Regions from separate parts of the Bradyrhizobium sp. USDA 4541 genome, predicted to be linked through region 1. Evidence: predicted binding sites of a transcription regulator. Region 1 holds the regulator's gene; each other region holds the start of a gene.
What was found. Region 1 encodes LexA, which represses DNA repair genes until DNA is damaged. Its sites were predicted from a motif close to TGTTCNNNNTGTGTTCNG; they were not measured.
Positions count from the first base shown of each region.

Region 2: the regulator LexA is predicted to act here: its motif matches at 7,848-7,865, upstream of ruvC (crossover junction endodeoxyribonuclease RuvC).
Region 3: the regulator LexA is predicted to act here: its motif matches at 5,435-5,452, upstream of dinB (DNA polymerase IV).

Region 1 covers NZ_JALJZF010000001.1:5,814,355-5,824,383, forward strand. Annotated here, with positions in the region: partial or broken gene J2R80_RS27625 (ComEC/Rec2 family competence protein) at 1-595, shown strand, start outside; one part of gene J2R80_RS27630 (IS5 family transposase) at 559-984, opposite strand; one part of gene J2R80_RS27630 (IS5 family transposase) at 987-1,322, opposite strand; gene J2R80_RS27635 (hypothetical protein) at 1,395-1,682, shown strand; gene J2R80_RS27640 (hypothetical protein) at 1,679-1,906, opposite strand; gene J2R80_RS27645 (hypothetical protein) at 2,052-2,480, opposite strand; gene lexA (transcriptional repressor LexA) at 2,737-3,441, opposite strand; gene glp (gephyrin-like molybdotransferase Glp) at 3,685-4,896, opposite strand; gene J2R80_RS27660 (HAD family phosphatase) at 4,923-5,549, opposite strand; gene J2R80_RS27665 (hypothetical protein) at 5,988-6,143, opposite strand; gene glyA (serine hydroxymethyltransferase) at 6,231-7,502, opposite strand; ZMP/ZTP riboswitch at 7,539-7,624, opposite strand; gene J2R80_RS27675 (DUF4440 domain-containing protein) at 7,914-8,360, opposite strand; gene J2R80_RS27680 (helix-turn-helix domain-containing protein) at 8,462-9,154, opposite strand; gene J2R80_RS27685 (response regulator transcription factor) at 9,365-10,027, opposite strand; gene J2R80_RS27690 (sensor histidine kinase) at 10,024-10,029, opposite strand, start outside.
Region 2 covers NZ_JALJZF010000001.1:185,055-195,083, forward strand. Annotated here, with positions in the region: gene J2R80_RS00875 (glutathione binding-like protein) at 1-114, shown strand, start outside; gene J2R80_RS00880 (IS4 family transposase) at 393-1,556, opposite strand; gene J2R80_RS00885 (hypothetical protein) at 1,636-2,067, opposite strand; gene J2R80_RS00890 (nuclear transport factor 2 family protein) at 2,276-2,743, opposite strand; gene ybgC (tol-pal system-associated acyl-CoA thioesterase) at 2,925-3,374, opposite strand; gene J2R80_RS00900 (hypothetical protein) at 3,475-4,092, opposite strand; gene J2R80_RS00905 (metallophosphoesterase) at 4,282-5,199, opposite strand; gene ruvB (Holliday junction branch migration DNA helicase RuvB) at 5,438-6,487, opposite strand; gene ruvA (Holliday junction branch migration protein RuvA) at 6,681-7,298, opposite strand; gene ruvC (crossover junction endodeoxyribonuclease RuvC) at 7,295-7,822, opposite strand; gene J2R80_RS00925 (YebC/PmpR family DNA-binding transcriptional regulator) at 7,995-8,741, opposite strand; gene J2R80_RS00930 (methyl-accepting chemotaxis protein) at 8,954-10,029, shown strand, end outside.
Region 3 covers NZ_JALJZF010000001.1:7,165,861-7,175,889, forward strand. Annotated here, with positions in the region: gene oxlT (oxalate/formate MFS antiporter) at 1-975, shown strand, start outside; gene J2R80_RS34765 (glycerate kinase) at 1,006-2,301, shown strand; gene pyk (pyruvate kinase) at 2,305-3,720, shown strand; gene J2R80_RS34775 (hypothetical protein) at 3,802-4,011, opposite strand; gene dinB (DNA polymerase IV) at 4,126-5,373, opposite strand; gene J2R80_RS34785 (hypothetical protein) at 5,791-6,057, shown strand; gene J2R80_RS34790 (hypothetical protein) at 6,296-7,414, shown strand; gene J2R80_RS34795 (hypothetical protein) at 7,840-8,586, shown strand; gene J2R80_RS34800 (ParB/Srx family N-terminal domain-containing protein) at 8,619-9,263, shown strand; partial or broken gene J2R80_RS34805 (IS66 family transposase) at 9,235-10,029, opposite strand, start outside.

The sequences.
Region 1 (10,029 bases):
GATGCCGGTGGTCTCGGCGGTCGTGATGCCGGCCGGCCTGCTGGGGCTCGTCGCCATGCCGTTCGGCTTCGACGGCGTGTTCTGGGCGATCATGGGTCTTGGCATCGACTGGATGATCCTGGTGACGCAATGGGGCGCCGCACTCCCGGGCGCGGTCGGCCGCATGGCGGCGTTCGGCATCGGGCCGCTGATCGCAGCGAGCGCCGGCATCATCCTGCTCGGGCTGCTGCGCACGCCGCTGCGCTGGTCAGGTGCGGTGCTGCTGCTGGTGGCCTCGGTCTGGGCGCTCAGGGTGCCGCAGCCGGACGTGCTGATCTCGGGCGACGGCCGCAATGTCGCGGTGCGTGGCGGTGATGGACGGCTGCATCTAATGCACAGCGCCAAGGATGCATTTTTGGTCAAGGAGTGGCTGGCGGCGGACGCCGACGCGCGCACCGCCACCGATGCGTCGCTCGGCGAGGGCGTCTCCTGCGATGCCAGCGGCTGCGTGACCCAGGGACCCGGCGGCGCCTTCGTCGCGCCGGCGACCCGGCCGGAGGCCCTAGGTGGTGTGGACACTTATCGCAGCCATAGGACGATGGCAGCGAGAGTGACGACGGCCCGGTAATTCCGGGCGGTCTTTTCGAAGCGGGTTGCGACGCGTCGGAACTGCTTGAGCTTGCTGAAGCAGCATTCCACGAGATGGCGCTGGGCATAGAGATGTTTGTCGAGCGGATATTTGAGGGCTCGCGAGGGGTTGTTGGGGATGACGGCGAGCGCCTTTTTGGCGGCGATGTCTTGGCGCAAACGATCGGCGTCATAAGCCGTATCGGCGATGACGACCTCGGCGGGCAGCCCCTCGATTAATGCAGCGGCTTGTGGTGCATCGCCCTTCTGGCCCGCGGTGAGCGTGAACCGCACGGGGCATCCCAAGCCGCGTACGGCCATATGTATCTTCGTGCTCAGGCCGCCGCGCGAGCGCCCGATCGCTTGATCTTCAGACCCCCTTTTTTCGCCCCGGCGGCGTGCTGATGCGCCCGGACAATGGTGGAATCGACGATCAGATATTCGAAGTCCGGATCCTCGGACATCGCCTCGAAGATGCGGCACCAGACACCCTTGCGGCTCCATCGACTGAACCGCCGGAACACGCTGTTCCAATCTCCAAAAGCCTCCGGAAGATCACGCCAAGGAGAGCCCGTACGCACGATCCAAAGCACACCTTCCACGAACATCCGGTTGTCCCGCCCGGTCGAGCCCTTCTGATCGGGCCGGCCTATGATCAGCGGCGCCATGCGCTCCCAGGCCGCGTCGCTCAACACCAAACGCTCCATCACACCCAAGGCCGCCTCCCAAAAAGAAGCCTTGAATCTGATTTGCTCTCAAAAGGGAATCCTTAGAGTCCACACCACCTAGTGGACGACTGCGAGCGCGCAGGCCTGATCGTGACGGCGCGGCCGGCGCCGCAGGGCTGCGCGGCATCGGTGATCGATGCCGAGCGGCTGCGCCGCCACGGCGCGCTGGTGCTGCGACGGAGCAGGGACGGCTACGTCGTCGATGCGGTCAAGCCCGGCGGGATCGACCGGCCGTGGTCGCCGGCGGTTCCCGGCGACGGCGAGAGCGAGACGACGCTACGCGCCCCCGCGCCGCGGCCTGCGGTGGATGCGACGCCGGCCGAGACCGATCTGCAGGGCGATGATTAGCCGTGGTCCGGCAAGGGCGCGCTCGGCAGCTCGAACAGGCCGAGATGGTATTCGTCGGAGTCGGGGCCGGCGTCGGGCTTCTTGACGAGAGTGAAGGAAGCCTCGGGAAATTGCTCCCAGACTTTCAGGTCGTCGGCCGTTACCGTCAGCCAACCGAACCGGAACATGTAGCGGCCCGGTTCCGTGACGCGTCCAGCCTTTTGCCATGTGACCTTATCGACCACCGCGCACGTCCTCCGTACCCGATGATGCGCCAAGGTGCCGGCCGACGCAAATCTCCTTCTGCGCCCCGGAAGCGGGAGTCCGGGGTCGCCCGAAATTGCTTAGGTCATCCGCCGCCGAACAGCTCATTCCACGGCGACGATGCGCTCAACCCAAAAACAGCGTTGCGAATGCGGAAGGCCGCCGCTCCACAACCTTCGGCTTCTGCTCGACCGGCGGATGCAGCGCCGGCAATTGCAGCACGCTGACGCGCTGTCCCTCGACCAGCTGGGTCACCAGCACATGGCTGCCGTCGGGGAATTCGACCGCATCATGATGCCGATCGGGCACGTCGGGCTCGACTTCGTTGAATACGCCGACGCGATAGTTCAGCGTCTTGGTCCAGATCCAGCGGCTGTCGTAGCGAACGTTCTCGGCGAAAGCGAGCTCGGTGCCCGGCAGCATGCAGACCGCGACAGTGGGGTCATTCTCCGAAGCAAAGCCGCGGGTCGACGTGCCGCGGAACGTCGTCGTGATCAGCGTCTCTCCGACAATGGCGGGGCGCGATGCCACGGCGTGCAGACTATAGTCACACATCGGATGGCTCCTCATTTCGAGGTAGCGACCCGTGCCTCTCCTTGAGGCATTAGGGCCTCTACCAGAGTGGACGATAGCGAACGAGCGTCTGCTCGTTTCTGGGCGATTGTACGACTGGTCCGAGATCGCTCCGATCACAAACACGCGACGCTGCGCGAGAGGTATCGGAGCGCATCGGGCAGGCCGTACGCTACACTATCATGCAAGGAACGATCCGACGTGTTGCTCGTTCCCGGCCGCCGCAAGTATTTGCAATTCAGTATTTGCGATAAAGGCCGATCAGCTTGCCCTGGATGCGGACCCGGTTCGGCGGCAGGATGCGCACTTCATAGGCGGTGTTGGCCGGCTCGAGCGCGATCGATGCGCCGCGGCGGCGGAAGCGCTTCAGGGTCGCTTCCTCCTCGTCGATCAGCGCCACCACGATGTCGCCGGTATTGGCGACGTCGTTGCGCTGGATCAGCGCCATGTCGCCGTCGAGGATGCCGGCATCGACCATCGAGTCGCCGCGTACCTCGAGCGCGTAGTGCTCGCCGGCGCCGAGCATGTCGGGCGGCACGCTGATGGTGTGGCTGCGGGTCTGCAGCGCCTCGATCGGCGTACCGGCGGCGATCCGGCCCATCACGGGGACCGCGACCGGACGGTTGCCGTCGTCCTCGGCAATCGGCGGCGTGCTGGCGCGCCGGCCGAGGGTGCCTTCGATGACGCTGGGCGTGAAGCCGCGGCGACCGTTGCCGCCGCCGGCCGAGAGTTCGGGCAGCTTGATGACCTCGATGGCGCGGGCGCGGTTCGGCAGACGGCGGATGAAGCCGCGCTCCTCCAGCGCAGTGATCAGGCGGTGGATACCGGACTTCGAGCGCAGGTCGAGCGCATCCTTCATCTCGTCGAAGGAGGGCGGTACGCCGGCCTCTTTCAGACGTTCATTGATGAAACGCAGTAGTTCGTACTGTTTGCGCGTGAGCATCTCGAGTATTCCCCCGGTTGATAGCGTCGTTCGATTCCGAGACTCTTCTGGTGGGGCCTGCAGGCCGGGCCTGACCTCAGGAGCATGTGCTCGATGCACCTGCTTCCATGCAGCTTCCCGAATGTAGACACCAGCACTCGAAACAAATCATGAACGGACACTATATGTTCGATATGTGTTCCGCAACCACTTAATTTCCGGTGAACGTGTCGGGCAACGCACAATCGGCGGGGCGCGAAAACCCTATTCGGGCAGTGTCAGGATCTCGCATTCGCTGCCTTCGACGGCCGCCGCCGCGAACGGCGGGCGCACGAGAAGTGCCCGTGCCGCAGCGAGATTCCCGAGCAACGACGAGTCCTGCTGCGTCACCGGCGTTGCGATCAACGTGCCGTCCTCGCGCGCTTCGAGCCGTGCACGCAGATAGTCCTCGCGTTGGTCGTTGGCGGCGAGGTCGCGGCCGAGCAGGGCGCTCGTGCGGCGATGATGAATCACTTTCCGGCCGCTCAGCGCCCGAATCAACGGCACCAGGAACAGGAAGGCGCAGACATAGGACGACACCGGATTGCCGGGCAGGCCGATCACCCTCATCGCGCCGAGCCGGCCATGCATCATCGGCTTGCCGGGCCGCATCGCAATCCGCCAGAACGTCATGTCGACGCCCTCGGCTTCCAGCGACCGCTTGACGAGATCGTGGTCGCCGACCGAGGCGCCGCCTGTCGTGATCAGGACATCGGCACCGGCCTCGCGCGCCCGGCGGATGCCCGCCGTGGTCGCCTCCACCGTGTCGGCGGCAACGCCGAGGTCGACGGTCTCGGCGCCCTCGGCGCGCGCCAGCGCCCGCAGCGCGTAGCCGTTGGAATAGACGATCTGGCCGGGGCCGGGCTGCGAGCCCGGCATCACCAGCTCGTCGCCGGTCGCCAGCACCGCGACCTTCGGGCGGCGGCGCACCGCAAGTCCCGGATAGTTCATGGCGGCCGCCAGCGACAGCGCGCGGTCGGACAGGCGGCTGCCGCCGGCGAGCAGCACCTCGCCCTCACGGAAGTCGACCCCAGCCGGGCGGATGTGCCGCCCGACGCTGGCGGCCTCCGTGATCGTGATGTGGTCGCCGTCGACGGCGGTGTCCTCCTGGATGATCACCGCGTCGGCGCCATTGGGGATCACGCCGCCGGTGAAGATCCGCACCGCCTCGCCGGCGCCGACCGTCCGGTCGAACGGCCGGCCGGCGGCGACTTCGCCGATCACCTTGAGCCGGGCCTTTAGATCAGCCGCATCGGCGGCGCGCACCGCATAGCCGTCCATCGCCGACATCGGCTGCGGCGGCTGGGTGCGGAGCGCCGCGAGGTCGTGCGCAAGCGTGCGGTGGTAGGCGGCATCGAGCGCGACCATCTCCTCCGGCAGCGGTTCGGCGCCGGCGAGGACGGCGGACAGGGCATCGGCAACCGGCATCAGGGCCACGCTCAGAGTTCCTCAATTCCTAATCTTCAAATTCCAAGTGCGGTCAAAGCCCTTGCCACGTCATCCGTCGATGTCACGTGGATAGCATAAAGGCCGCGGGCCCGCGCACCTTCGATATTGGCGGCCAGGTCGTCGAAAAACAGGATCCGCGACGCCGGCACGCCGATGGCTTTTACCACATGATCATAGGCCTCGGCGTCGGGTTTGCGGAAGCCGATGCTCGAGGACAGGAAGACGTTGCGGAAATGGCTGAGCAGCTCGGCATGGGTGACCGAGAAATGCGCGACATGGGCCGGATTGGTGTTGGAGAAGGCGTAGAGCGGCATCCGCTTGGCGGCCGCCGCGAGCAGCGGGGCGATGCCCGGCATCTCGCCGGTGAAGATCGCATTCCAGCCTTCGAGGAACTGGGCGTCCGTGATGTTGATGCCGAGCGTCCGGCGCAGATTCTCGAAGAATGCCGCGTCGTCGATCCGGCCGATCTCATGATGCTTGAAACTGTCGTCGACGACAAAGCGCGTGGCGAGCTCGGCGGGCGCACACCCGGCATGCTGCGCCCAGTGCGCCATCACCTTGTCAAAGTTGATGTCGAGCACGACGCGGCCGATATCGAACAGCAGCACGTCGACGGAGTTGGGAGTGAATTGCGAGGTCATTGCATGAAACCGTGTACGAGAATTGCGGGCAGGCGGCAATGTCCTCGATTTCAGTGACCGGTGTGTGGATTGTACGTGGCGTTGCATCCATCGCGAGACTGTTCCCGCGCACACCACCGTCGTCCCGGCGAAGGCCGGGACCCATAACCACCGCATTTGATCAGGAACGGGATCGTGGCCCCAGCGTCGCGCAACAATTGAGATTTGGGGTAAGGGGTCCCGGCCTTCGCCGGGACGACGGCGGGTGTCGTCGCTTGTGCGTCAAACATCCGCATTCTCGCGACATGATCTGTCCGAGCCTTGCTCTTCGTTTCACCCTATATTTTTGCTACGGGGCTTGGCTTGCCGCGTCGGGCAACTCAGTGGCACGCGCGCGCGCTTTCAGGGTACCAAGCGACTTGATACCTGCCGGCGGCTTGGTGCCCGCCGGCGTCGCTCTCACAGCCTGGACAGCGCCAAGCCGAGGTAACCGATCAGCGCACCGGTGCTGAGAATGATGACGACGAGCGCCTGTTCCGAGCGTGCTTGCAAGGTTTTCCGGGTCACGGCGTTGGACGCTCCGTCTTCGAGATCATGCGGTCCAACGAACAGCAACGATTTCCGTTCCGGTCCTTCCCCCGGGAACCTTCACGACCTGCCGAGTGACGCGACGGGCGCGGAACAGGAACGCAGGTCGGCCGCCTACGAGGGCGGCGCGATCCCCGGAACGGGGAAAGCGCGGCACATCTCGACGCTGATCGACCTCAGTCGCTTGACGACCGCTGCATCTCCCTTCGACCGGAGGGACTCCGCAATGAGTTCGGCGATCAGGCGCATTTCGGGCTCGCCCATGCCGCGCGTGGTCGCCGCCGGCGTCCCGAGGCGAATGCCGCTCGGCTTGAGCGGCGGATGCGGATCGTCGGGAATGATCTGCTTGTTTGCGGTGATCCCAACGGCGTCGAGGATGTTCTCGGCCGCGCTGCCGTCCACGCCGACGCTGGCCACGGTATCCACGACCATCATGTGATTGTCGGTTCCGCCGGTGATCAACGTCATGCCGCGTTCCATCAACGCTTCGGCCAGGACCTTCGCGTTGCGCATGACCAGCCTTGCATAGGCATGAAAATCGGACGTCGAAGCCTTCTTCAGCGTGACCGCGGTTCCGGCCACAACGTTCATGTGCGGACCTCCCTGCAATCCCGGGAACACCGACGCGTCTATCTTGCCGGCGAACTCCCGGCGACAAAGAACGATGCCGCCACGCGGCCCGCGAAGCGTCTTGTGCGATGTCGTCGTCATCACGTCGAAACCCGCATCGAGCGGATTGCGCAAGGCGTTGCCGGCGATCAGGCCGCCGTAATGGCTGACGTCGGCCATGGTCAGTGCACCCACTTCATCGGCGATGCTCTTGAAGGACGCATAATCCAGATCGCGCGGATAAGAGCTGTAGCCGCACAGCACCAGCTTCGGGCGGACGTGCCGGGCCATGGCGCGGAGCTCATCGAAATCGATGGCGCCGCCGTTTGACGGCTGCGTCTTGTAGCGGGCGAAGTTGAAGAGCCGCCCCATGTGCGACACCGGCGCGCCATGAGTGAGATGGCCGCCGTGTGAAAGGTCCATCGCCAAGATCGTATCGCCGGGCTGCAGCAGGCCGAGATACACGGCCTGGTTCATTGGCGACCCGGACAGAGGCTGAACGTTGGCATGTTCGGCGCGGAACAGCGCGCAAGCGCGCTGGCGGGCAAGGTTCTCTATCTGGTCGGTGAATTCCTGGCCGCCGTAATAGCGACGTCCCGGATAGCCCTCGGAATACTTGTTGGTGAACACCGATCCGAGCAGCTCGAGCACCTCGGGATAGGTGTAGTTCTCCGACGGAATCAGCTCGACGCCGTCTTGCTGGCGGCGCTCTTCGCCCTCGAGCGCAAGGGCAACTTCCGAATCGTTGAGATGGAGTTCATTGCGGAATGACGGCATGGTCCGGGCTCCCTAAGACGCTGGATCATCAGCTGAACGGGTTGCCCAGGCGAACGGCGTTGAAACCCTTCGCGCTTCACCGTGGTCAATTCCACGTAAGCTCGCCAGTCGCGCGAGGGACGAATGAGCCTGCGAGGCTCATCGCGAGCAGAAGGCTATCCAATCCCCGGCGGGCTCGCAAGGGTTGGTTGCTGGCGCCGCCGCGGGCCCAGCGTTGGGCGAGATCGAACATCTGGCGACAGCCACGGCAATGGCGACCAAACCGAGGGACGTCCGGCTTACCCAATGAACCGATGTCCCGATGATCAATGCCGTCTTCGGCTGAGGGCCAATAAGGTGCATGACCATCCGTCACTTGCGGGCCGTCAGGCTTGCGGGGTGGCTGACCGTGTGGCTGTGGCACCCGCGAATCTATTCCTTGACGAAGATATGAGACTTTATCTTCCACTGCCCGTCGGGTTGGCGTTCAAGCAGTCTCACGGTGCTGCCAGAAATTGGCGCCGCCTTCTCATTTATTACTAGCGTGGCCGTGAAATGCGAGGTGGTGTAGGCGTATTTTCCCATGGGCAACACATCGAGCAGCTCAACCTTGTGATCTCTGACGCTTCTTCCCCGCTCGGCAAAGAAATTACGGATTGCCAAAGGGCCGGTGACTGGCTGCGCACCAGGCGGCATCAATCTGGCGTCAGCGGCATACAACGGTAACAGGGCATCGAAGTCTGCGTTGTTGATGGCGGCATCCCATTTGGCAGCCGCCGAGGAAAGTTCGTCGGCAGGTGGGGCTGCCCCTGCGGGACTGACGCAAGTACAAGTAAAGATCAACAACAGGGTGCAAGAAAGAAGAGAAGGGCGGCTCATCTTTGCCTCCTTTAGCTGAGATGCTTAGCGCGGGAGCGCATTCGCAAACGCTATAGCCGAGGCAAGCAGAACCACTAGTCCAGAAAGTGGACTGGATATCCTCAACTGGCTGAGACTCGATCTGCGGCCGCCGGCGCCTCATCGGCATATTTGCTGCGTGGGAACCAAGTCCGCATGCTGTTCACAAGATGCCTGGGACCGTCGATCTCGATTTTGCCGAGCTCACACGCCCGTAGCAGCGGCATCTCGTCTACGAAAATCTGCACGAGCGTCAGCAGACTCGCATAGAGGCTGATATCGACCTTGAAGCCGGGGTCATCCCAGCAAAGATCGGCTTCCTCCTTCTTCACAACAAACCACCAGCGCTTTGGCCGAGCGTCCGCAATCTCGATGTACAGAACGAAGTCGCATGGAATGTGCCTTAGATCGAACGAACGGCGCATATTCCACATGAGCCGGCCCGCGTGAAGTTCGTTGGGTGTGAGCTGGCTGCGAGCCCATTTGTGGCCCCAATAGCCCATTGCATCGATAATTGGCCTGGCTTCCCTGGCTGCCTGGGTTGGATGGTACTCCCAATGCCCGTTATCGCCTGATCTGCGTGAGATTAGCCCGGCTTCTTCTAGCGTTTGCAGGCGCTTGGAGAGGAGGGTCGGCGACATCTGCGGGATGCCGCGGCGAAGCTGGTTGAAGTGGTGGGACCCCAGCAACAGTTCGCGGAGCAGGAGCGGGGTCCACCGCTCCGTGAGAATTTCCGCAGCTTTGGCTACGGGGCAAAATGATCCATAGCCTTTCATGACGAGAACTTTAGCATCACGAGGGCCACCAAGGTAGTCCAGGTTCTGAACTATGTCCCAGACGAGCCAGCATCGAGGCTGTCCTGGAGGTCTGTTACGCGATTTTCTCGAGACTCGGCCATTCGACGATGCCGGCTCGATGTTCGGTTTGCCCGGAGGCAGATGCGGCTCGATTTGCCAGTACGCGGCCTGGCTGGTGCCACCGTGGGCTCAGCGTTCGCCGAGATCGATCTGCGTGAGGATGCCTTGCCGCAGCGCGAGGCGGACCAACTCGATATCGGTGCCGACGCCGAGCTTGTCCTTGATTAGGGAATGCAGGTTCGCGACCGTCTTGGGGCTGAGGTGCAGTGCCTCGGCGATCTCCTCGGTGGTGTTTTCCGCGAGCAGCATCCGCAGCACCTCGAATTCCCGCGCGGTCAGGAGGTCGGCCGCCTTGGTCTCGCCGGCAAGGTGGCTGAGCGCGAGCTCGTGGTCGATATCCGGGCTGATCGCGATCTTGCCCGACAGCGCATCCATCACGGCGTGCACCAGCGTCTCCGGCGGGCTGGTCTTGGTGACATAGCCGCTCGCGCCGGCGCGGATCGCCTGCACGGCAAAGGCCGCGTTCTGGTGCATGGTGAACACCAGGATTTTTGCGCGCCTGTCCCACTGCCGGAGGCGGCGAATGGCCTCGATGCCGCCGATGCCGGGCATCGACAGGTCCATGATGACGAGGTCGGGCCCGGTCTCCTTGTAGAGGCGGTAGGCCTCGACACCGTCGGAGGCTTCGGCGACGACGCAGAGGCCCGGCTGCTTCTGCAGCATCGCCCGGTAGCCCTCCCGGACGACGGCGTGGTCGTCGACCAGCATGATGGTGCGCGCCGCGTGGCTCATGC
Region 2 (10,029 bases), 5.6 Mb from region 1:
GCGCTGAAGGCCTATTACGAGCGCCTGCGCGCCCGTCCCTCGGTCGCGAAGGCGATCGCGGAGGAGTTCGAACTCTACAAGGCCGAGATCGCGCGGCATAAGGCGGCGGCGTAAGGCTTCTTACGACGGAGGCACAGTCTTCTCTCCCTCTCCCCGTTCTTACGGGGAGAGGGTTGGGGTGAGGGGCCGCTTCCGCGAGTTGCGAATGCGGTGAGACCTGTACCCCCTCACCCGGATCGCATCTTGCGATGCGATCCGACCTCTCCCCGCAAGCGGGGCGAGGTGAAGGGGTGCCGCGGTCAGCATCCTCGGCAAATTGAAAGCTTGCGCTTATCGAGCTCCCCGGCTGCAGGCTTCCCCTTCCCGCCGGGAGCAGGGGTGTCCGGGGAAATTCAGGCATAGCGGAGCTCCATCTGGTCAGGTGAGATGGTTGATTTCCGACGGCTGGGGTTGATGGGCGGAGGTTTGTCGATGGCAGCGAGGGATCGACGCGTGAGCAGGAGCTGGCCGACGAGTTCGGCGAACCTGAGCGGGAGCATTTTGATGCAGTTGGTGTGAGCGGCGATGCGCAGCAGCAGGTAGGCAATCATCGCAGCGAGCACCTGAAGGCGGATCGCGTTGTCGTTGGCGCCGAGGAACTTGCGAATATCGAGATGCTGCTTGATCCAGCGGAACAGCAGCTCGATTTGCCATCGGCTCTTGTAGAGGGCGGCGATCTCGACGGCGCTACGGGCAAGGTCGTTGGTCAGGAGTGTGATCTTGCCGCCTTTCTCGCGTCTGATCTTGATGCGGCGGAGCGGGATTGGAAGGCGCGAATCGCCCTTGCTGGTGAGCTTCACCTCGTCATCGGCAAGGATTTCGAAGCCATCCCCGTTACGCTTGCGGATGGCGCGATGCCTGAGCGAGCGAAGACGGATGCTCGTCTTCGCCCGGGTAACGAAGAAAGCCTTGCTATCATTGATCTTCTGCCACCAGTCGAAACGGCAATAGCCCTTGTCAAACACATAGGTGGTGGCGGGCTGGATTGGGGTCTGTCGGCCGATCTCGATGTCATTGACGTTCGCGGCCGTCATCTCGACGCAGGTCGGGACATCGCTCCTTGGGTCGTAGACGACATGCAGCTTCATGCCGCGGATGCGGCCGTTCCACGTCGCCCAACTGCAGACCTTGCCGAGCGGGATCGGACTGGCGTCGATCAGACGCACCATCTCCATGCCTTCACTCCGCAGCTGGCGACGCGCCATCGCCGACAGCGCCGCAAAGGTTTGCGCGAAAATGCCGATCGGACGGCGGGCATTGGCATCGGACAACGTCGAGCGCGACAGCTTGCCGGTTCCCAAGTGATAGTGATGCTGCGAATTGGCGTTGAAGCCAGTCACCACCCCGCGCAGACTGCTGTTGCCGCTAAGCTGGGCATAGATCAGCGCCACCAGATGATCCCAGCTCCTGAACGACTTGTCGTAGGCATCCCCGTCCAGACGATCCACAACCGTCTGAAACTGCCGTCGATTGATCGGTTCAAGCAGCCTTCCAAAAATGCTACCGCGATATCGCATGCTCGGCCCTCTGTGTCTCGACAACCAGAAAAGACCGATTTGCCTCGGTCCTGCCGAGCATGCACCGCGACACAGTGAATCATTCCCCGGACACCCCTGCGCCGGGAGGGGACGGCATCTCTAGAAACACCGGCATGAAGTATTTCCATTCATCGTAGTATTCGGCCGGCAAGGAATATGGCTGGCATAGCGTGATCGCTTGCAGCGCGCTCTTGCGATAGGCTTGGGAGTAGTCTGACACGGCCGGACTGTTCTGCGACGACACCGACGGTTGCTCCGCCAGCGAGCCCTCGCGCGTCAGCCTGATCTCGAGAACCAACTTTATGTTCGCTGCCTCGTCCCCAACGGGGGCAGGTTTACGCCAACACTTGGTGACCTGAGAGCGAAACAGCGGCCCCCATTTTGCGGAATGGTCTGCGCTGCTCTGCGCAGCCGCGGGCTGGGCAAGGATGAGAGCAGTCGCGAGCAAGAGGCCTGCCAGCACTACGGCTGTAGAACGTTCAATTGGCATGTAATGGATCCGGCGGACGCGGTGAGGTTGCAATCGCCGACCAGCATAAATCAGCCCTCTTCGAGACGCGCAAACGTTTTCGATGAGTCACCACAACGACCCGTAGCCCCGGATGGAGCGCAGCGCGATCCGGGATCGACCGCACAACAGGAGAGATCGTCCCGGATTTTGCTTCGCTCCATCCGGCTACAAGGCTACGGAGAGCCGATCAGAACGGCTCGTGCCCCAGGCCCGGCACGTCGGCCGGACGCGGGCCCGGGGCGGGCCAATGGAAGCGGCGGTCCTTCTCCGAGATCGCGATGTCGTTGATCGAGGCCTCGCGGCGGCGCATCAGGCCGTGCTCGTCGAACTCCCACTGCTCGTTGCCGTAGGAGCGAAACCAGTTGCCGCCGGCATCGTGCCATTCGTACTGGAAGCGGACCGCGATGCGGTTGCCGTCGAACGCCCAGAGATCCTTGATCAGGCGATACTCCTGCTCCTTTTCCCATTTGCGGGTCAGGAAGGCCACGATCGCTTCGCGGCCCTGAAACACCTCGGAGCGGTTACGCCAGCGGCTGTCCTCGGTATAGGCGCCGGCAACCCGAACCGGGTCGCGCGAATTCCAGGCGTCCTCCGCCATGCGCGCTTTCTGCGCGGCGGTCTCGCGGGTGAAGGGTGGCAGCGGCGGGCGTGACATTGGCGATCCCTCGTTGTTTACAGCGCAATCTAGCGCTGCGTCCCAAAGAGTCGATGGGGCGTTTCCTATCGCCCGATAGTTGGAGCCTATTCCGTTCCGATTGTATCGGAACGGGGCTCCGGATTCGTGTTTTGACGCGTTTTCTTCACGCGAACCGGTACCCACTTCGCTCGAAAACGCTCTAAGCCAGATCGGCCTTCATCAGCGCGCGAATAGCCTTCGGGATCGGCTGCGCGCGGCCGCCGCTGATGAAGGCGACGCGGACCTCGGCCTTCACAAGCACGTCATCGCCGCGCCGGACTTCCTGAGCGAGCATGATGGAGGCGCCCTTCACCGCGATCGGCCAAGTCACGACGTCGAGCACGTCGTCCATCCGCGCCGGCTTGAGGAAGTCGAGCGTCATCGAGCGCACGACAAAGGTGAAGCCGCCGGTCACCTCCTGCGCTTCATCGAACAGCGCCTGCTGCTCGGCGCCCATCAGGCGGAGATGATTGGTGCGGCCGCGCTCCATGAAGCGCAGGTAATTGGCGTGATAGACGATGCCGGAAAAATCGGTGTCTTCGTAATAGACGCGGACCTGCATATGGTGGCGGCCCTCGCGGATCTGGCCGTCGAGAATGGGTGAGGTCATTTGCAGCCCCCGATTGCGCAACACTTTGGTTCGTATTGCGCAAAATCGCCGGCCGACGCAAGCACGGTCGGGAAATCTTGGGATCGGCTGGCGATCTGGATCAGGCGACCTTCTGGAATACCTTGTTTCTGACGACCTCTTGGTACCGATGATCTGTTCTGACCAGGTCGTCAACGATCATCTTGACTTGAAAAGCGTCGATCTGCTCATCGGTATATTGATCGCCGATTGCCGGAATTTTCGTCGGATCGAGTGACGATCCCCTCAGACGCCATTCATAGTCGTCGAAATCCATGTAACCGCCAACCTTGAGCAGTTTGTCGCACAAGAAGTAGTTCAAAGCGTCGACTGCGACCGTGTGCGCGCCGTCGAGAAAGCAATAATCATAGATCGGAGCGCCCTCATACTGCCTGATCAGCTTCATGAGAGACCAGTTGTAGGAATCGTTGAACTTCTGGGTGTTGCCGAAATATGAGATCTTGTTGGGGTAGGCGCTGAGCTTTGTCTCCGCGCGCTGGACCGCATCGTTGAAATCGAAAAGATGCAGCTCACACTCGGGAAACAGCTGGCAGACGTTTCTTGCGGTATCCGCCATGTAGATTCCAAATTCGGCGTAACGGAACGGCTGCTCCCGGCCGAAAACGGTTTTCATGAACTCGTAGGTGCCTGTCGTCCCCTGAACGCCGACGACGAGCTTCTTGGGATACCAATCCTGCATTTTGCGCAATCCCTCCCGCTACCTTAGGGTGAAGGGTACCGCCCACAGAAATATGCGGCAACTTACCATCCTTCATCGCGGCCATGTCGAAAGGCGCCACTCCGGAACCGGAACGGATACAGCAGTTACTTTCGACGGAACCGCCGTCGGCCCGCATCCGATGCGCAGCTCTCGCCCACGCAAGCGCGCTCAGGACACCACTGGCCCCTTTGCGCCGAGCGTGACCTGCACGATCTCGGGCGGCACGCCGAGGCGGAACGGCATGATGCTGCAGCCGAGGCCGCCGGAGACGACGACGTCGCATTTCAGCTTGATATGGCCATACGCGAGCCGCATGCCGTGCTTCACCGGTACAGCCGGCGACCAGCCGAGCAGCCGGACCTGTCCGCCATGGGTGTGGCCGGACAGCTGCAACGCGACGCGCGAGGGCACCCGGAGCGCGACGTCGGGCTCATGCGCGAGCAGGATCACCGGCGCGTCGTCTGTGACCTTGGCAAGCGTCGCGTTGAGATCGTCGACGCCGATGCGCGTGACCTGGCGATAGGGCCGCGCCGCCATGAAGGCGAGCTGGTCGCCGAGACCGGCGAGCCAGAACGGACGGCCGTCCTTGGCGAGCCGCACCGCGTCGTTCTCGTAGACCGGAATCCCCGCCCCTTCCAGCGCGCGGCGCGAGAGCGGGATGCCGCGCCCCAGGCGCTGTACCGCCTTGTCTTCCCAGTAGTCGTGGTTGCCGAGCACGGCGTGTACGCCGAGCGGCGCCTTCAGGCCCTTCAGCACCGCGGCCCAGTCGGAGGCCGGAATGAAGCGGGTGACGTGGCGCAGCCCGGCGACATAGTCGCCGAGCAGCACGATGATGTCGGGGTTCAGACCGTTCGTCCGCTCGACGATCTCAGCGATGCGATCGAGCGACATCCAGGGATCGCAGGCGTGGATGTCGGCGAGCGCGGCGATCTTGAGCGGAAAATCCGCCGGCCATTGCCGCGGCGACAGATCGTAGCGCGTGAGCGCGAGGCGGACGACCGGCTCGCTCAAGCCATAGGCCGCGGTCGAAGCGGTGGCGGCGGTCAATCCGCCGAACCCGCGCAGAAAATGACGACGTGAAATCATGGACGTGTGATCGGTGATGCCTGGCGCTTGTCGAAAACACTCTGGGCTATCATAGGCCCTTTGATTGGAGCGAAATTGGGCCGTGCTTGTGCAGACAGCCTGCAGAGATGCCGCAATGGTTAGCAGGCAAGGTTACCGGCGGCGCGACGCGCCGCATCAACACGTCTCTTCACGTCTTCGAGAGCGGAGGGCTTTTGTTCGAGCATGAAAACCGCTTCGCCCTCTTCCGGATCATGCGTCAGTCCTCGTCGCCATTGCTGCCGAACAGGCCGAACTGCGAGGGATCGCGGTTCGGCTCGGCGAGGCCGAGATGGCGGAAGGCGTGCGAGGTCAGAAGCCGGCCACGCGGAGTACGCTGCAGATAGCCGCACTGGATCAGATAGGGCTCGATGATGTCCTCGATCGCATCGCGCGGCTCCGACAACGCCGCCGCCATGGTCTCGACGCCGACCGGCCCGCCGCCATAGTTCAAGGCAATGGTGGTGAGATAGCGCCGGTCCATCGCGTCTAACCCGGCGCTGTCCACCTCGAGCGCGCTCAACGCCCGGTCGGCGATGCCGCGGTCGACGGAATCGGCGTCCGCCGCGGAGGCAAAGTCGCGCACCCGGCGCAGCAGGCGGCCGGCGATGCGCGGCGTGCCGCGGGCGCGGCGCGCGATCTCGTTGGCGCCATCAGGACTCATGCCGATATTGAGCACGCGGGCACCGCGGGTGACGATCTTCTCGAGCTCTTCCTCGGTGTAGAAATTGAGCCGGATCGGAATGCCGAAGCGGTCGCGCAACGGATTGGTGAGCAGGCCTGCGCGCGTCGTCGCGCCGACCAGCGTGAACTTCGACAATTCGATCTTGACCGAGCGCGCCGCCGGACCCTCGCCGATGATCAGGTCGAGCTGGAAATCCTCCATCGCGGGATAGAGCACTTCCTCGACCGCCGGGCTGAGGCGATGGATCTCGTCGATGAACAGCACGTCGCGTTCTTCGAGATTGGTCAGCAGCGCCGCGAGATCGCCGGCCTTCGCAATGACAGGGCCGGAGGTGGCACGAAAGCCGACGCCGAGCTCACGCGCGACGATCTGCGCCAGCGTGGTCTTGCCGAGGCCGGGGGGACCGACGAACAGCACGTGATCGAGCGCCTCGCCGCGTTTCTTCGCAGCCTCGATGAAGATCGAGAGATTCTTGCGTGCCTGGGCCTGACCGACGAACTCCGTCAGCGACTGCGGCCGCAGCGCGGTGTCACCGACATCGTCGGAGCGGCGTTCAGGCGAGACCATGCGCGAGGGCGTATTCATGATGCGAGACTAACACGAGATTGTTCTCCCTCTCCCCGCTCTTGCGGGGAGAGGGTTGGGGTGAGGGGCTGCTTCCGCGAGCGCAATGTGTGTCGAGACCTGTACCCCCTCACCCGGATCGCATCGGCGATGCGATCCGACCTCTCCCCGCAAGCGGGGCGAGGTGAAGAACAGAGGCGCTCCAATCCACTGATCACTTCGACAGTTCCTTCAACCCCAGCCGGATCAGCTGCGCGGTCTCGGCCTTCTCACCGGCGCTGCGCGAGGCGGCGGCGATGGCGGCGGCGGCCTGCGGCTGGCCGTAGCCGAGATTGACCAGCGCCGAGATCGCGTCGGTGACAGGACGCGGCGCGCGGTTGTTGTCGATCGCGCCAGACAGTTGCACCACCGCGGGATCGACATCCGCAAAGCCCGGCGCCTTGTCCTTCAATTCGCTGACGATGCGCTCGGCGACCTTCGGCCCGACTCCCGGCGTCCGCGCCACCGCCGCCTTGTCGCGCAGCGCGATGGCGTTGGCGAGATCGGTCGGCGGCAGCGTGCCGAGCACCGCGAGCGCGACCTTGGCGCCGACCCCCTGCACGGTCTGCAGCAAGCGAAACCATTCGCGCTCGTGATCACTGCGGAAGCCGAACAGTTTGATCTGGTCCTCGCGGACATAGGTCTCGATCGAGAGCACGGCGGCGCCGCCCGGCGACGGCAGCGCCTGCAGCGTGCGGCTCGCACAATGCACCTGGTAGCCGACGCCGCCGACGTCGAGGATCACGTAATCCTCGCCATAGGAATCGATCAGGCCCTTCAGCTTGCCGATCATAGGCTCGCCACCCTGAGCCGCAGCGCGGTGCTCTGGCGGTGATGGGCGTGGGTGATCGCGACCGCGAGCGCGTCCGCGGCGTCGGCGGACGGCGGCTCGGCTTTCGGCAGCAGGATTTTCAGCATCACCTGGATCTGGTTCTTCTCGGCATGTCCGGCGCCGACCACGGTCTTCTTGACCTGGTTCGGCGCGTATTCGGCGACCGAGATACCGAACATTGCGGGCGCCAGCATGGCGACGCCGCGCGCCTGGCCGAGCTTCAGGGTGGCAACGCCGTCCTTGTTGACGAAGGTCTGCTCGACCGCCGCCTCCACAGGCTTGTAATCGCCGAGCACGGCGGCCAGCCCCTCATGGATTGCAAGCAGCCGGCTCGCCAGCGGCAGATCGTCCGGCGGCTCGACCGAACCGCAGGCGATATAGACGAGACGATTGCCTTCGGTCTCGATCACCCCCCAGCCGGTGCGGCGGAGACCCGGATCGATACCGATGATGCGGACGGGAGAGCGAATCGGCTGGGATGTCATGGGCTAGTGATACCGCCTGCGCCGGGAGAACGAAACACAAACGGAGCCTCATACCCGGGAAAGCACAATAGCCGCAATCGTCATGCGCGGGCTTGACCCGCGCATCCATCGATCATAGAAGCCTTTGCTTTTTGATGGATTGCCGGGTCAAGCTCGGCAATGACAAAGCAAACTACCCGCCCATCTTCGCGATCAGTGCGTCGGACACCTCGAAATTGGCGAACACGTTCTGCACGTCGTCATGCTCGTTGAGCAGGTCCATCAGCTTCAGCAGCTTTTCGCCGGTCTCGTCGTCGACCGAAACGGTGTTCTGCGGCTTCCAGGTCAGCGCCGCCTTGCGCGGCTCGCCGAACTTCGCTTCCAGCGCTTTTGCGACTTCGCGGAAAGTGTCCTGCGAGGCGTAGACCTCGTGGCCGCCTTCGCTGGAGACCACGTCGTCGGCGCCGGCCTCGATCGCGGCGTCCAGCATGGCGTCGTCGGAGGCGACCTTGGCGTCGTATTCGATGATGCCGGTGCGGTCGAACATGAAGGCGACCGAGCCGGTTTCGCCGAGATTGCCGCCCGACTTGGTGAAGAAGGAGCGGATATCGGAAGCGGCGCGGTTGCGGTTGTCGGTCAGCGCCTCGACGATGACGGCGACGCCGCCGGGGCCATAACCCTCGTAGCGGATCTCGTCATAGTTCTCGCCTTCATTGCCGGCGGCCTTCTTGATGGCGCGGTCGATATTGTCCTTGGGCATGTTCTCGGCGCGGGCCGCGACCACGGCGGCGCGCAGCCGCGGATTCATCGCCGGGTCCGGGGTGCCGAGCTTGGCCGCCACGGTGATTTCGCGGGCCAGCTTGCCGAAAAGCTTCGACTTCTGGGCATCCTGCCGGCCCTTGCGGTGCATGATGTTCTTGAATTGGGAATGGCCGGCCATGCGACGTCTCTTCGGAGCTTAGGGTCTGAACAGGGATGGAAAACGCGGCCTTATAGGCCCCTCACGGTCAAAATCAAAGGATCGGCGGGGCCCTCCGGCGGAGGAATACTACCGCAAGCCGGAATATGAGGCACTTGTTAACCATGACTTCATGCCCGGGTGCGAGGATCGCCCCGTCCCGCCGCAACTTTCCACAGCCCCAAAGAGCCCACATGGCGTTCGGTTTGTTTCGAAAGCAAGTGCCGGAGCCGGGTGCGCCGGCCGTCGCGCCGCAGGTTCCAACCGCGGCCGCAGCCCCTGAGGTCTCGACCGAGACTGATTCGGCCAAGGATTCCTCCAAGGAGATCCTGGAATTGCTGGAACTCGAGCTCGGCGCGATGATCCGCCAGCTCGAACGCGCCGCGAGCTCGGTCGCCGACGGCGCCGAGGCAACGGCTGCCAAGCTCGCTACGATCCGCGCCCGCACCGATGCGCTGACCGGCCGCAGCAGCGATGCGCAAAGCACCGCGACGACGTTCTCGCAAGCCGCCGACCGTTTCACCCATTCCGCCGAGGGCATCGGGGCGCAGGTGCGCAGCGCGAGCCAGCTCGCCGACGACGCCGCGGCCGCGGCGCGCGAGGCCACCGCCAATGTCGATCGCCTGCGCGAGTCTTCGGCCGCGATCGGCAACGTCGTCAATCTGATCGCACAGATCGCGCGGCAGACCACGCTGCTCGCGCTGAACTCGACGATCGAGGCGGCGCGCGCCGGTGCCGCCGGCAAGGGCTTTGCGGTGGTCGCAACCGAGGTCAAGGCGCTGGCGGTGCAGACCCAGAGCGCGACCGGGGAGATCACCCGCAAGATCGAGGCGTTGCAGAAGGACGCCACCGGATCGGCGGACGCGGTGCATCGCATCTCCCAGGCGATCGAAAAGATCCGCCCGGTGTTCGAGAACGTCAACGGCGCGGTTGCCGAGCAGAATGAAATCACCGGCGAGATGGGCCAGAACGCCGCCTCCGCCTCGCACTTCATCGTCTCGGTCGGCACCAGCGCCGGCGAGATCGACAGTGCAACGCGCGAAGCCGCCGCGCATGGCGACAATGTCGCCAGGGCCGGCAAGGCGGTGACCGCCTTCGCCCAGAAGCTGAAAGCGCGCTGCGCGGTGCTGCTGCGCCAGGACGAGCGCGGCGATCCGCGCAAGAACGAGCGCCTGCCCTGCAGCCTCAAGATCGAGATCACGACCGCGCGCGGCCTCGTCACCGCGCCGGTCTACGAGATCGCGATGGACGGCATTCTGATCGGCGGACC
Region 3 (10,029 bases), 1.4 Mb from region 1:
GCCCTGAAATGGTTTCCGGACCGGCGCGGCCTGGCCGCAGGAGCAACCGCCGCCGGGTTTGGCGCCGGTGCGGCCCTCACCGTCGTACCGATTGCCAACATGATTGCCGCCAGCGGCTACCAGAGCACCTTCCTGACCTTCGGGATCGGACAAGGCCTCATCGTCATCCTGCTGGCCTGGTTCGTCCGGCCACCGCATGGCGTCGAAGCACCCAGGAAAAAGCGTCTCAATCTGCCGCAGAGTGCGATCGACTACACTCCGCCCCAGGTGTTGCGCACCCCGGTCTTCTGGGTCATGTACGTGGTGTTCGTCATGGTGGCTTCCGGCGGCTTGATGACCGCCGCGCAAATCGGGCCGATCGCCCATGACTTCAAGATCGCGGACACGCCGGTCACCCTGGCGGGCTTCCAGATGGCGGCACTGACGTTTGCCATCTCGCTCGATCGCGTCTTCGACGGTTTCGGCCGTCCGCTCTTTGGCTGGGTCTCCGACAATATCGGGCGCGAGCACACGATGTTCATCGCGTTCGCGACAGCGGCGGTGATGTTGCTGACGCTGTCCACCCACGGTCACATTCCGGTTGTCTTCGTGCTGGCCACGGCGATCTATTTCGGCGTCTTCGGCGAAATCTACAGCCTGTTTCCCGCGACGTCGGGCGACACGTTCGGCGCCAAATATGCAACCACCAACAACGGCATGCTCTACACGGCGAAGGGCACGGCGGCGCTGCTCGTGCCGCTCGCGAGCATCATCTCTTCCCAGCTCGGCTGGCAGGCCGTGTTCATCGTCGCGGTTGCACTCAATGCGACCGCTGCCCTCACCGCGTTGTTCCTGATCAAGCCGATGCGGCGCGCGTTCATTCTCGGCAGTGAAGCGACGGCAAGTGCCGCAATCGCTCGCGCAAAGGTCTTTCCCGGTGAAGGCGGTCGACTTGAGGCACCCATGTCTTACGACCGTCTCGAGAAGGCGCCATAACAAGAGACCTATCGGCCGGAGCGCAAGCGATTGAACGACAGATGGACGGATGTGCGGGCTCGGACCGCCCTGCGGCGAATCTTCGACGCCGCCATCGCGAGCGCCGATCCGAGGATCACGATTGCCGACGCCCTGCCGGCAAAGCCGAGGGGCAGATGCATCGTCGTCGGCGCGGGTAAGGCATCGGCGGCAATGGCTGCGGGCCTCGACGCGGCATGGCCTGACGTCGCGCTTTCCGGCGTCGTCGTCACGCGCCACGGCCATTCGGTTCCAGCCGGCCGTATCGAAGTGCTCGAAGCGTCTCACCCCGTGCCGGATGACACGAGCAGGACCGCGGCCCTTCGCATGCTGCGCGCCGTCGAGGGGCTTTCAGCAGACGATCTCGTCATCGCCCTGATGTCCGGCGGTGGCTCGGCGCTGATGACCCTGCCGGCATCTCCGATGACTCTCGCCGACAAGCAGGCGGTCAACCGGGCACTCCTTGCAAGCGGCGCGACGATTGCCGAGATGAACGTCGTCCGCAAACATCTGTCCGCGATCAAGGGCGGTCGGCTGGCGCTGGCCGCCCGTCCCGCCCGCGTCACGACCCTTGTGATCTCAGACATTCCCGGCGACGATCCCGCGGCGATTGCCTCCGGTCCCTCGCTGCCCGACAGCAGCACGAAAGCCGCTGCGCTGGAGATGGTTGGCCGCTTTGCAATCGACCTGCCGGAAGCGGCGCGGCTTGTGCTCGAACAAGCGGACGAGACACCCAAGCCCGGCGAGATCGATGCTGATGTCCGCATCCTTGCCGCTCCATTCCATGCGCTTGACGCTGCGGCCAGCGCCGCCCGGGACGAAGGCCTGACGCCGATCATCCTTGGAGACGCGATCGAGGGCGAGGCACGGGAACTCGGAACCGTGATGGCCGGCATCGCCCGGTCGGTCGCGAGATATGCGCAGCCGGGCCCTGCCCCCGCGGTGCTGCTGTCCGGAGGCGAGACGACGGTGACGATCGGGCGCGGGCCGGCGGGACACGGCGGCCGCAACACCGAATTCCTGCTGGGGCTTGCCGTCGCCCTGTCCGGCGCATCCGATATCTGGGCCGTTGCGGGCGACAGCGATGGAATTGATGGAACGGAAGATGCGGCTGGCGCTTTGATCGGTCCGGATACGCTGCGGCGCGCCGCCGCGAATCTGCTTGACGCGCGGGCGCACCTGGCTGCCCATGACAGCTACGCGTTCTTCGACCGCCTTGGAGACCTCGTGCGCACCGGGCCAACGCTTACGAACGTCAATGATATCCGTGCCGTGCTGATCGCAGCCGGCCAGCCACCGACGAGGTGATCCATGCGTCGTCATCGACGAGCCAAGATCGTTGCAACCGTTGGTCCAGCAAGCAGTTCCCCCGAGATGCTCGAGGCGCTGCTGCTGGCGGGCGTCGATACGTTCCGCCTGAACTTCAGTCACGGAACGCAGAGCGATCACGCACGCATTCACGCGGCGATCCGAAAGCTGGAACAGGAGGTCGGCCGGCCGATCGGCATCCTGATGGACCTCCAGGGTCCGAAGATCCGCGTCGGCACCTTGCGCGATGGGAAGATCGCCGCAGTGGCCGGAGAGACCATTCGGTTCGTTCTGTCCGGATCGGATGGCGACCGAACCGCAATTCCCCTCCCGCATCGGGAGATCTTTGCCGCCGTTGCGCCTGGCCATGACCTTCTGATCGACGACGGCAGGGTCCGCGTTCGCGTTACCGGGCTCGGTGACGATTTCATCGAAGCCAAGGTGATCGTCGGCGGCACGATCTCGAATCACAAGGGCGTCAATCTGCCGGGTACGGTCCTCGATCTTTCACCGCTGACCGCGAAGGATCGCCTCGATCTGGAGTTCGGCCTGAAACTTGGCGTGGATTGGGTTGCCCTGTCGTTCGTGCAGAAGCCCTCGGATATCATCGAGGCGAGAGGCCTCGTTGGGGACCGCGCCGGTCTGATGGCCAAGATCGAGAAGCCGGCAGCGCTCGAACGGATCGACGATATCATCCAGCTGTGCGACGCCATCATGGTTGCGCGGGGAGATCTCGGCGTCGAAATCCCGCATGAGGACGTGCCGGGGCGCCAGAAGGAGCTGGTGCGGGCCTGCCGTCTCGCGGTGAAGCCCGTGATCGTCGCCACGCAAATGCTGGACTCGATGGTCGCGGCCCCTACGCCGACGCGCGCGGAAGTCTCCGACGTTGCGACCGCCATCTATGATGGCGCAGACGCCGTGATGCTGTCGGCGGAGTCCGCGACAGGCCGATATCCGCGCGAGGCGGTCGAGATGATGGACCGCATCATCCGCAGCACCGAACAACACAAGATGTACCGCTCGATCGTCGAGGCGACCCAGCCCGGCGAAGAGCAGACGCCACCGCATGCCGTGGCCACGGCAGCGGCCGATCTCGCCTCCGTCGTTCACGCCGCGGCCATTGTGGCCTACACCTCGAGCGGCACAACGGCCGCACGCGTCGCGCGCAAGCGGCCGAGCCGCCCGATCCTCGCCATCACCCCAAGCCGCGAAGTGTCCCGCCGCTTGTGCCTGCTTTGGGGCGCTCACAGCGTGCTTTCCGACGACGTTCAGAGCTATGAGGAGATGGTCGAGCGCGCAACTGCATTCGCGCAAGCAGAGCAGTTTGCATCGAGCCGCGATCTGCTGGTCGTGGTCGCCGGCATTCCCTTTGGACAAGCGGGAACGACCAACAATCTACGGGTCGTATCGCTGCCCTGAGAGAACCGTCGGCCCGAGCGATTGCATCATCAGCGCACCGCGCGGCAAGGCGAACGCGACGGTCGCGCGCATCCCGATCGCCTAGGTCAGCATCGAGATGATCGACTGAAGCTGATCGGATGCCGACGTCACGAGCCCGTCGAACGAGGTCTGGCCGTGAGCTGCGGCTCGCAGGATGCATTCCGCAACAGCGGCCTTGAGACCGAACACGGATTGATCCGCCGGTACGCTTGCCATGACCGCATCCAACGCATCGCGCATCGTCTGGATCAGTTCGGCGCTGTGCTTCATGGCTCTCCCTCCGCGGGCTCAAAATAAGCCGGTCGTACAGGGTCGCCACTCACAAGCGCGCGATTCCAAATTGCCTTTTCTTAATGCAGTGACAGATACGTGAACCGGCGAACGCTAGAGCTCTCTCTCGGCAAGCTTGCGAAACGCGTCGGGCACCGAATGAACCGCCTCCAGCGCCGCTGAACCATATCCGATCGCCTCCCAGCCAAAGCGATCGCGGATCCTGTCGATCGCACGGTCCGCCGCCCATCGGGCCATCCCTGTCGGACTTCCGGGCCGAAGCGCTTCATCCTTCAGCCCGAGCGGAAGCTCCAGCGCAAGATCCCAATGCTCCTCGAGATGCGACACCGAGATCGCCAGCAGCGAGATGATCTTCTCGCCGGGATGGTCGGCAAGAGCAGCGCGCACGAGATTCTCGGCGAGCCGGGCCAGGACGATGGTCGTGCACACCGGCGCATCGATCGTCATCGAGCGCGTCACCGACTTCAGGTCGGCGAAACGGACGCGCACCGTCACGGTTCGTCCAGGCCGTGATTTCGCCCGAAGCCGCGTGGCGACGCGGTCGGCGAGATGAAGCAGCGTGGGCCGGATGACTTGCTCGATCGCAGGCTTTCGGCCAAGCGCCGATTGTGCCCCCGCCGATCGCGCGCGCCGGTGTGGCTTGAGCTGTCGCGGATCGCGATTCCAGGCCAGCGCGGCGAGTTTCTCGCCCGCTGCCGGACCGAGCAAGTGCGTCAGCGACCGTTCCGACAATTTGGCGAGCTGACCGATCGTCGCGACGCCGATCGCATCCAACCGCATCCTGGTGACTGGCCCTACTCCCCACATCAACTCAACCGGCAATTCGTGAAGGAAGCTCAGCTCGGCGTCGGGATCAACGACGACAAGTCCGTCGGGCTTTGCGACCTGCGAGGCGATCTTCGCCAGATGCTTGGTGCGGGCGACGCCGACCGAGATCGGAAGGCCGAGCTCGCTGCGTACGCGCAACCGGATCGACGCGGCTATTTCGGCAGGCGTTCCGAACAGGTGAGTGCAGCCGGCAACGTCCGCAAACGCCTCGTCGATCGAAATTCGCTCGACCAGCGGCGTGAAGTCGCCGATCACCTTGATGGCCGCGTCACCCAGCCGCTGGTAATCGCTGAAATGGCCGCCGACGAAAACCAGTTGCGGGCACAGTTGGCGCGCTTCCCGCCCCGACATGCCGCCATGCACTCCGAAGGCCTTGGCCTCATAGGACGCCGCCAGCACAACCCCGCCCCCGACGGCGATCGGCTTGCCGCGCAGCGACGGCTCGAGCAGCTGCTCGACCGATGCGTAAAATGCATCCAGGTCCGCATGAAGGATGGTGGCTGCGGCTGCCATCTCGACCCGTTCATCCCTGACCTGACCGAAGCCACCCGTCTCCGGACGTGGAAATTGACAATAGAACAAAATAGGAACATTTTGGAATCGAGTCAATCCAGCACGCGTCGTCACGGCCGCTGGCGCAGCGAACGAGCCAGGTTCGTCAACGCGCGCTGCCACTGCGCGCGCCGCGCGAGGGAGTCTGCCGGCGCTCCCTTCAGCCGGCTTCGCCCGATCGCCCCCGATCTCGGTCCGCGGGAGATCGAAGCGGGAGTTGCTGCGAGGCATCGACGCGAGGCACATCGGCGGATCGTTCGAGATGCATGACGGCGGCTTCTGCGATGCACGACCGCAGCTTGCGCGTATTGCCGCACCAGCTCACTCATCAGCCGGCTGACTTTGCCGCGCAGGGCTTTTTCGGGTAGATATTTTGCAATGACCGACCAATCCCATCAGGTGGACTTCCAAGCTGCGGCCCACCTTTACAAATGGCCTTCTCTCAACAACTCGAGGCGAGAGGATCGCGCGCCCTATATGGTCGTCAATGGAACGCTCGACCAATGCATTCGGGATTTCATGGGCAAGCCCGAGAAGACGCGACATCTTTACGAGATCCGGACCAAGTCGCAGCCTCCCCTCGTTCCCGACGTGCTGTCACCCGAGCATGTGATCGAGCTTTCCAGGCTTCGCGAGTTTCTCTGAGACGCGCAACGAAGGCGATCCCGACGCGTGTCTTTTGCGGGCCGACTTATCCCTCTGTCGTAGGTCTGGTGCCGGATTGTTTGCCCCTTGGCGAGCCGGTACACTTGCTTGACTCCCTGACCGACCGACGTCCGCGCCGACATGATTGATCCGCTTCGACCCCGCTGAGGCTCGCACGTCACCTGCACGGGAGCGGAGCGGCCGCACGGCCGGTTGATCGGGCATCGCGAGGCGCCGCATGAGGTTCAATCTGGCGATCTTGAGTGTGCTGGCCGCAAGGCCCGGGCAGCGGATCGCGATCGACGAGGTCAGCCGCGAGGTCAAGCGCATGATCGCGGCCGGCGATGAAGCCACGCAGTCGAAGCGGCCGTCCGAGCTTGGCGACGCCGACGTCTTCCAATCGGGATGGGCATCGATCAACGACGCGGGCCTGCAGATCACCGATTCGGGGCTCTCGCTGTGGCGCTCGCTTGAAACCGCCCGAATCGAACAAGGACCCGATCGACAGGAAGCGGAGCGATTGGACGCCGCTACGGCCGACACGCGCCATTACGTTGCAGATACTGCGATCGACCGCCCCGACGACGTTGATCTCGAGCTCCCCGGTATGACGCGCGAGGACCACGACGACCGCCAGCCATCCGGCGCGGGCCGTTCGGCTACCGCTCCCGGCATCCCCTCGGCGCACTCTCCGGTCGTCCCTGCGCCTGCACTCGGCGCCTTTCAAGAGGCGAACCGGGTGGTGGCTGCGCGGCTGTCCGGTCTGGTCAGCTTCCTCGGCACGATCAAGCCGAAATTCGCCGCCGCGCGGCGACGGCGACCCGCGGAGGATGTCCGGGATCGTCGAGGCGGATTGACGGGCCTGGCGGTGGCGTGCCTCAGCCTGATCTCGGTCGTCGCTTGCGTTGCCGCCGCGATTGCACTTGGTCAGCTCTCTTCGCTGAAGTCGGACATTACCGCGTTGCGACGCGAGATCGCGCCGCTGAGGGAACGCCTCGCCAGACTCGAACAGGTCGAAGTCGCAAGACGCGATGCCGCCCAGCAGCAAGATGCGCAAGACAGGGCCGAGGCGGAAAAGAAGCTGGCTGACGGCGCAGGCGAACAGGCCGCGCTCAGCCTCTCGCGTGAAGAGATTCAGTTGATCAGGGAGTACATCAAGGCAGCGCCTTCGGCCGGCGCAGCCGTCGCGCCGATCAACGTCGGCGACCCCGTCACCGGCGGAATGATTCCGCTGCCGTCGTCGTTGACGGAAAAAGTGCCGCGGCTTCTCGGTGCGAGATTCGCCACCCGCAACGGCGCCATCGTCATCAGCACACGAAACAGCCGCCGCGTCGATGCCGTGCTGATGCCGAATTAGCTCCTTACGGGAATTAACAGGGCTAATACGAAGAATATGGCCCATTCACCCCAATCTCTTGCGCCAAGCCGCTGGGAGATCAGGATTTTTTCGGGCAATTCCCGACAAACGCGTCGCGGGAAAATTGGCGTTCGCGGTACGGGAAATTTCGCTGCGGGCGCGGCAAACCTCCTGCCCCAAGGTGCCTGCCGCAGGGCGCCGCCGCCTTGCATATTAACCTCATCGCCAAATATGTTTGACGATCAAAAATCCGGGCCTATATCTAATTTTGAGCCGCCCGGCCGATCCTAACCGGTAGCCCCCCAGAAACCAAATCGATGATGATCACAACTGAACGCGGTTAACCGCGCTTCGGCGTGCGTTGGCTCTTGGGCTGTGCCCCAAGGTGTCGCTCGCGTCCGCGGTGCGAAAGATGGAGCGGCGCAATGAACAAAAACGGCGATGAGGCGCCCGGCGGCGAGGACGAGCCGCGCAACGAGACCTACGAGGTCGGTTACGGCAAACCGCCCAAGGCGACCCGTTTTGGGGTACGGGCGCAGCCTTTACGGACCAGCCGGCGCCGAGACAAACAGCACGCCCCTGATATTGCCGCGCTGCTGGAGCGGCCGATCGAAGCCCGCATCGGCGGCAAACTTACCAAACTGCATCCGCATGAGGCGATGCTGCACGGGCTGTTCAAACGTGTGGTCGGGGGCGAAATCCGCGCGATCAAGCGGTTTCTGGAAGAATGCAAGCGCGCCAAATTGCTCGATCCGCCGCCGCAAATTGTAAATCGCTCCGTCGTCGTGGTACCCGATGGCACCCCGATGTCGCTCGCTGCACGGCTTTTCAACTGCGTCGGTCCGCCGCCTTGGGATCCCGATCTCTGCGAGCAATTCAGGTGCGAATATGAGCGCGATCTCGCAAATATCGAACAACTAAAGGAACAGGCTGAGACGACCTATCAGAGCGTAATGGATCGAGGAGGTGTGCGTGATGGCCAAGACGCCTTCGCGGCTGGTCGATCCTGCGCGACCAAGATTGGTGGTCCGGACCGCCGCATGAGCGGGCTGCAAAAATCGTCATCAGAAAGTGGCGCCTCCCCATCAGTTGGCGGTCGTTTCTCAATCGGATCTCTTCAGACAAATAGACCGCGCATTATCCTGAATGATGCCGCCATCCTGAATCTGTAGGTCTCTCCTGCGAACCACAACGGGAGACCACCATGTTAGATAATCCACGCTGGACCAGAAAACTCGACCTGACCTACCAAAGCACCTGCGATCTTAACCCGCGCGCCAATAACCCCCGCACCCATTCCAAGCAGCAGATCGCCCAAATCGCCAAGGCGATCCAACGGTTCGGATTCACCAACCCGGTCCTGGTCGATGACAACAATGGCGTCATCGCAGGGCACGGCCGCCTCGAGGCCGCAAAGACCGTCGGCCTTGCCGAGGTGCCGACCGTCCGCCTCTCGCAAATGAGCGAGGCCGAGATCCGCGCCTATGTCATTGCCGACAACAAGCTTGCCGAGAATGCCGGCTGGGATCGGAAATTGCTCGGCCTTGAGCTGCAATACCTCTCGGATCTCGAGATCGATCTGGACGTTACAATCACCGGCTTTGAGTTACCCGAAATTGACATCTTGATCGGCGAGGCGACCAACGCCCAGCAGGATGCCGCGGACCTGCCGATCCCGCCGCCCGAGGGCCCGGCGATCAGCCAAACCGGCGATATCTGGTGCATCGGGCCGCACCGGCTGATCGTAAGCGCGATTTTCCGCGCACGTTGTCGGCCGCGATTTGACGGATGGCCTTCGTATCGGGGCGATGCTGAGCCGTTCAGGCAGTGGCCGCTTTGGGGAAGTTGAAGGGCAACAGGTCAGCGATATCGGCGTTGTCCACGCGCTGAGGCAACTCGGTGAGCACATGGCGCAGCCATGTTAACGGCTCGACACGTGAGGCGCGGCAGGTCAGCATTAGGCTGTAGACGACGGCGCTGGCCCTGGCTCCGTCGACGGTGTCGCTGAACAGCCAGCTTTTTCGGCCGGTGGCAAAAACCCTGATGTCGCGCTCCAGAAGATTGTTGTCGATCGGCATCCTGCCATCTTCGGTGTAACGCGTCAGATAGTCCCATTGGTTCCGGGTGTAAGATACGGCGTCGCCAAGCTTGCTGTCCGGCAGGACCTTCGGGGCGATTTGATCGAGCCATTCCTTGAGGGCGTTCAGGACAGGAATGCTGTGTTGCTGGCGGAAGCGACGGATGCATTGATCCGGCGTTTCGTCTCTGTCCGGTTTCTCGTCCCGCGCCTGCCTTTCAACCCGGTAGAGCTGCTCGAAGAACCGCAGCGCCTGCTCGGGCGGCCCGCCGCCCTTCTTTCTCGCTTTGAGGGCGTCGACAAAACGCCGCCGGGAGTGGGCCATGCATCCAATGTGGGTGGCCCCTTCCAGCGTGCGCCATGCGCTATAGCCGTCACTCATCACGATGCCACGGTAATCGCCGAGGAAGACCTGCGGGTGGATTTGGCCGCGGCCCGGCTGATAATCCAGAAGAACGATCGGCTCGTGACTATCCTTGCCGCTGCGATACGCCCACATGTACGATGTGCTGGTGGCCGCTTTGTCCTTCTCCTTGAG